DNA from 3 places in the Pseudoalteromonas sp. S3431 genome. Region 3 is predicted to be linked to each of the others. Evidence: predicted binding sites of a transcription regulator. Region 3 holds the regulator's gene; each other region holds the start of a gene.
What was found. Region 3 encodes LexA, which represses DNA repair genes until DNA is damaged. Its sites were predicted from a motif close to TACTGTATNNNNATACAGTA; they were not measured.
Positions count from the first base shown of each region.

Region 1: a site for LexA is predicted at 1,005-1,024, ahead of dinB (DNA polymerase IV). Genes of this name have one in related genera too.
Region 2: a site for LexA is predicted at 795-814, ahead of ruvC (crossover junction endodeoxyribonuclease RuvC). Genes of this name have one in related genera too.

Region 1 is NZ_JJNY01000007.1:41,045-43,324, reverse strand. It holds gene DO88_RS16185 (aldo/keto reductase) at 1-389, opposite strand, end outside; gene DO88_RS16190 (acyl-CoA thioesterase) at 399-833, opposite strand; gene dinB (DNA polymerase IV) at 1,036-2,088, shown strand; gene DO88_RS16200 (M17 family metallopeptidase) at 2,219-2,280, shown strand, end outside.
Region 2 is NZ_JJNY01000038.1:38,483-40,762, reverse strand. It holds gene ruvA (Holliday junction branch migration protein RuvA) at 1-219, opposite strand, end outside; gene ruvC (crossover junction endodeoxyribonuclease RuvC) at 222-746, opposite strand; gene DO88_RS10205 (ABC transporter permease) at 876-2,280, opposite strand, start outside.
Region 3 is NZ_JJNY01000043.1:31,424-33,703, forward strand. It holds gene coxB (cytochrome c oxidase subunit II) at 1-488, opposite strand, end outside; gene lexA (transcriptional repressor LexA) at 957-1,574, opposite strand; gene DO88_RS08395 (M12 family metallo-peptidase) at 1,838-2,280, shown strand, end outside.

The DNA of each region.
Region 1 (2,280 bases), on a different contig from region 3:
TGTAATTGGTATAAATCTATGTAGTCGGTTTGAAGGCGCTTGAGTGAATCGTCCACTGCTTCTATTACTGTTTGGCGAGTAATATTACCGCCATCGCGAACCCATGCTAAGCCGTTACCAGCAATTTTGGTTGCAAGTACAATTTTATCGCGCTTTTGTTGGTTACGTGATAGCCAGTTGCCAATAATTTGTTCAGTTTTACCATAGGTATCGGGTGATGGAGGAACTGCGTACATTTCGGCTGTATCAATAAAGTTTACGCCTTGAGCAAGTGCGTAGGCTATTTGTTCATCAGCATCATTTTGGGTATTTTGCATTCCCCAAGTCATACTACCTAGACATACTCTTGAAACATTAACACCACTGCTTCCTAGTGGACTGTATTGCATAAAATTTCCTTATTGCTCGTCTTGAGCGTAGCTAATTAAAGCCGATAAAAGAGGCTCTGAAATAGGGGCTTTTTGACCTGTTTCAAAATCAAACATAACCACTTTCGAATTACCGGTTGTGGTTATGGCATTTTGTGCGTGACTAAATACTGTATAATTCATCATAAATCGGTCTGTTTTAATGTCAGAAATAGTGACGCCTACAGTAAGGGTATCTGGAAAAGTAACAGGGCGCTTATAACGAATATTATTTTCGCTTATAACAGGGCCGATGCCGCTTGGGTTAATTGTATCAAATAAGTTTATTTTATTTAAAAAGTCGATTCTGGCTATTTCAAAGTAACGCAGGTAAACCACATTGTTTACGTGTTGAAGGGCATCCATATCGGCCCACGCTACAGTAATGTCAGTATGAATAGGGTGCTGATCTTTAAACGTTTGCATGCACTTTAACTCTTTATTTTAAAGCACTAGATTATCAATATGACGATATGACCTCAAGGTAATTAGTGCGCTGTTTTTATGTATGACGAGTTTACTAAACTTGAACCCACCATAATAAATCGATTAATCAGAGTTTAGGAGCTTGCTTATTAATAATGATTAAACAATAATGGCTGTATAAATAAACAGTGTTGTAATGGTGATGAAAAAGTTTATTCATATAGATATGGACTGCTTTTATGCGGCAGTTGAGATGCGCGATAATCCTAAGCTGGCCAATGTGCCGCTTGCTATTGGTGGCAATAGTCGCAGAGGTGTACTTTCTACAGCCAACTACATTGCCAGAGAGTATGGCGTGCGCTCAGCTATGTCTAATTATCATGCAAAACAATTATGCCCTGATTTAGTTATTGTACCTGGGCGCATGGCTGTTTATAAAGAAGCTTCAAATCAAATACGTGAAGTATTTAATCGTTACACCAACTTAATTGAACCACTCTCTCTTGACGAAGCTTACCTTGATGTAACTGATAGTAGCGTTTGTAAAGGCAGTGCTACGCTTATTGCGCAGCAAATAAGAGCTGATATTTATAATGCTACAGGGCTTACTGCATCCGCTGGTATTGCACCTATTAAATTTATTGCCAAAATAGCGAGTGATGAAAACAAGCCTAACGGTCAGTTTGTTGTATTACCTGATGAGGTGGATGATTTTTTAGCACAGTTACCTCTGGGTAAAATTCCGGGTGTCGGTAAAGTAACGCTCGAAAAACTCAATTTAAAAGGATTATATACAGGTAAAGATGTACGCGAAAAAGGCGTAAATTGGATGCAACAGCATGTAGGTAATTTTGGCGTATCGCTTTACCAAAAATGTGCAGGTGAGTATGTCGGTAAGGTATCTACTAATCGTATTAGAAAGTCGCTAAGTGTTGAGCATACCTATGAGTATAACAAAACCAGCTTACAAGAATGCCTAGAACAGTTGCCTACGTTGTTAGATGAGTTAAAGGTGCGCTTGGAAAAACAACAATTACAAAATCGGATTAATAAACTGAGCGTTAAAGTTAAATTTGCGAATTTTATAGTAACCTCTGCGGATCAGGCTTATCACCAATTAAATACTGAGGTTTTTACACAACTACTTACTAAAGCTTTCCAGCGAGGTGTGCAGCAACCGGTCAGGCTTTTAGGTATTGGGGTGGGCATAAAAAATCAACCAGATCAAAACTTCCAACTTAGTATTCTCGATTAAGCTGTAAAGCCTGTAATTGCAAGTTGCCACTAAAAAGTGGATTAAACTAAACACTTATCGCAGCTTGCTGGTCTTCAATATTCAAATCGACGATAATAGGGGCTTATGTTTTTTAACAGGACCTTTATTTATGGCATATCCAAAAGCCGTGTTGGCTCAGCCAGTAAGTGCTAACCTTGAATTCGCATCACA
Region 2 (2,280 bases), on a different contig from region 3:
TCTAAACAAGGCACGTTCAACTTTATTATTAAAACCAAATAATAGTTGAGCATCTTCACGCACTACAAAGTGCGTATAAACAATCGCATTTTCACCAATTTTTGGTAAATCGTAAAAACAGGTCATTGGCATTTGTACTTCGTAACCTACACCACTTACTTCGAGTAATATTTCTGGTGGCTGTTTTTCGACTAAAATACCATTTAAGCGGCCTATCATAATTATTTCCTTAAACGTCCTCTAACAGTTTTGCTTGCGCTGCCCGCTAGTTTAATTAAATTTTGTTCTGAATGGGCGTGGCAAATCGCAATAGCGAGTGCATCAGCTGCATCGGCCTGTGGCGTACCGGGTAGTTTTAAAATATTTTTTACCATGTGTTGCACTTGTGTTTTATCTGCGCCACCGTTGCCTACTACTGCTTGCTTAATTTGCCTAGCTGAGTATTCAAATACGGGTAAGTCGGCCATTGCAGCGCCAACAATCGCAGCGCCTCTAGCTTGGCCTAGTTTTAAAGCTGAATCGGGGTTGTGCGCCATAAATACTTTTTCAATGGCAAAGGTTTCTGGCGAAAACTGCTCAATAAGCTGTGTAATGCCTTGGTAGATCATTTTAAGCCTAATCGGAAAAGGATGATCGGCTAACTTAATACAGCCACTGCCTAAGTATGTAAATTTAGAACCTTGATGGGCAACAACACCATATCCGGTCAAACGTGAACCAGGATCGATCCCTAAAATAATGGCCAAACAGCGCTCCATTGTTATTATTTTTAAATTACGCTAATAATGCCAGAGCACTGTATAAATTACCAGTACAAAGAAAAACAAAAATGCCCACAAACTAGGTGGGCATTTACAGGAGCATGTTAGTTTAGCTTACCCTAGGGCACGCACTAACCCTTGGGTGTTTTGTTTAAGTGTTCGGGCAATCATTAAATAACCTAAACCTGCCACAAATACGCCACCAGCTACCGGCCCAATAACCCATATATGTGGGTGTAACTTACCTGCTAGGTCAAACATTTGTTGCTGCACAATCAAAAGCGCTATATCGCTAAAAAATGCGGCAACTAAACCAGCTAAGCCACCTAGTAATAAAAACTCATACAAGGTCGCATTTTTAATTAATCGGCTTTTAGCGCCAAGCGTTCTAAGTATGACAATTTCTTGCATACGCTCACCTAAACTAGCTTGCACTTGCGATATAAGTACAAGCGCGCCACACAGCACAACAATTGCAAGTACAAAACCAATGGCGAGCGATACTTGCGAAATAGTAGTTTGTATTTGCTTAACAAAGTTATCAATATCAATAGCTGTAATAGTAGGGTAAGTACGTAATAACTGGCTAAAGTCACGTTTTTGATCTGGATTTATACGTACCGACGAAATATACGTCGCCGGAAAATCTGCAAGTACATCAGGACTTAAAATAATAAAAAAGTTAGGTTTAAGCGTGGCCCAATTTACTTTGCGCACACTGGTGATTTTAGCGTCGAACGACTGCGAACCAATTAAAAATGTAAGCGTATCGCCTATCTCAACATCTAAACGCTCAAGCATCGACTCCTCTACTGAAGCCTCAGCCATCGCATTTTCACCAAACCACGTGCCTTGTGTTACTTCATTTTGATCAGGCACATCTTTAAGCCATGTAAGATTTAGCTCACGACCAATACCTGCACGTGCTTCTTCGTCTTTTTTCTCGTTGTCTTGCAGCGATACAGAACGTGCTACCAACTCGCCGTTTACCGCATTTACACGTCCACGAATAGTGGGATAAAACTCTGATACCTGAATATCTTTTTGTGCTAAATATTCATTAATTGGCTCAAGCTCGTTTTGCGTAATATTAACTAAAAACGCATTAGGCGCGTCGCTTGGTAGTTGCGACTGCCAATCAGATATCATGTCGTTTTTAAGTACCACTAAAAACAGCAGTAATTTAATCGCTAATGAAAAACTAATTAACTGTACCGCGTTCACATTTGCACGCTTTTGGATAGATGCAATTGCAAGCGACCAACTGTTACCTGGCTTAAGTCCTAATTTTCGACCGCCGCCAAATATTAATTTAGATATCAAAAACAACACACCAATTAGCGCAAGTGTTGATATAAACAAAATAAGCGTTATTTTTATGTTGTTACTAAATAACCACATTAATAAAAATACGGTTAGCGCGCTCATACTTAAATGCACACGACTTACTGCCAACTTATCGCCTAAGTTACGGCGCAGAACTCTAAGCGGTGGAATATCAAATAAATCAAATAACGGT
Region 3 (2,280 bases):
AGTAAGTAGTTAGGGTTTTTATCTGCAAGATTCGCGATTTCATCTTGCGGGGTAGATAAAATAGAGTAGAACTCTACATCTTCGCCCATATATTCATAATGCCATTTCCATTGCGAACCCGTAATTTTAATAGTGAGATCAGCTTTGCTGGCATCTTCCATTGCAATAAGGGTTTTAGTGGCTGGTACTGCCATAGCAATTAAAATAACAAACGGAATTGCAGTCCAAAGTATTTCTACTTTAGTGCTTTCGTGAAATTGGGCAGGTACAGCCCCTTTAGATTTACGGTGATGAATAAGTGCCCAAAACATAATTGCGAACACTATCACCCCAATCACACAACATATTATAAATATGGTCATGTGCAGCTGATATACATTATTGCTTATATCGGTTACGCCTTTGCGCATATTGTATTGGCTGTTCGCCAAAACTGAGTGCGAAAAAACACATAATATAAGCCACAAGGTAGAGGTCAGTTTACCCATGTGACGGCTCCTTTGATGCTATTGCGAATGCAAAGCGAAGAGGCATACGGCTTAAACGCCAATTCGTTATTTTTATTTTTTTAGCCAATCTTATTTAATATTGATTGGTTTTGCTGCGCCAACAACGAGTTTGTGTATATTGTGTGTTCTCAAAACTAAAAAGCTGTGAGTTATTATTAGCTCAGCACATTAATAATTAGCTAAAAAATGAACAACAAGCAAGTTTTAGTATAAAAAACAATCAGGTGATATTGAGTAATTAATAAAAAGTCAGTAATCAACTAGTCAACAAGAAGTTCAAAATATGAGCAAAACAAAGGGGTTTAACGCATTCGGAGGGAGAAAATATAAGTGCAAAAAAATTTACAGCTAAAATAATTAGTTGGCTGTTTACGTCCTATTTTTAGTGCTAATGTTAAAACAAAAATGCGTGCTAAAAAGCACGCATTTATAAAAATAAATTAAAAACTACATCCAATCAGCGTTACGAATAACTCCAACGGCTAAACCTTCTATATTAAAAGATTCATTTTCTAGATCAACTTCAATTGGCGAAAAGTCGTCATTCTCAGCATGCAATAATACTTTTCGGCCTGCTTTTTCAAACCGCTTTACGGTAACATCATCATCAACACGAGCAACTACAACTTGTCCATTTTCTGCAACTTGAGTTTTATGCACAGCTAACAAATCACCATCCATAATACCTATATCTTTCATGCTCATACCGTTAACGCGCAATAAAAAATCAGCAGCCGGTTTAAACATTAATGGATCAATTTTACAATGACTCTCAACGTGCTCTTGCGCCAAAATAGGCTCTCCCGCTGCGACTCGCCCGATAAGAGGTAAACCTAACTGTTCAGGCTCTTCTTCCTCAACAAGTTGAATACCTCGGCTTGCACCTGGTTTCATCTTAATAGCACCTTTTTTAGCAAGCGCTTTTAAATGCTCTTCAGCAGCATTGGCACTTTTAAAGCCTAATGTTTGTGCAATTTCAGCACGTGTAGGAGGCATACCAGTGTCTTTAATAAAAACTTTAACTAATTCGAGAATTTGAGCTTGGCGCTTCGTTAATGGTCGCATACAACTGGTTTTCCATACAGTACATTTAACTGTGAGTATATACAGTTAAATAAAAATCGCAAATTTAAATTACACTGATTGCTTGCTGTTAATAAATCACTTTTACACTTATGTAGAAACAACGAATGCTTACATAAAATAAACATTTGTATCTTTATATTTACGATTAAGGGCTAATTTGATGACAGCCACATGTTAATAAATTGAAAACAAATTATTAACATGTACACTTTATGTGTACAAACACTTAAAAGGATTATCAAATGAAAAAATATTCACCATTGTTTATTGGCTTATTGTTTAGCGGCTATGCGTATGCCCAAGTCCCACTTTTCGAAGTGCAGCACTCTAACTTTACGCAAAACATTAATAAAGAAGGTAATGCTCAATCTCAATTTGGGCAACCGCTTTTCGAACTAAGCGCAAAAACCAATGCATTCTTTTTACCTGTTCAGGGAAGTGACATTGAATTTATCAAAAGTACAGCAAGTACATCAGCAACTGGTAACTTAATCTGGGTAGGTAAAAGCTTAGATGGTGACGAAGTAACACTGATAAAATCTACAAAGGGGATTTCTGGTACGATAAAGGTAAATGAACATGTTTATAAATTGCAACCGAATAAACATTCTGGTCATAATTTTATTGAATTAGATCCTGCCAAGCAACCTGCTGAGCATGCACCCGATTATCAACAATCTAATAA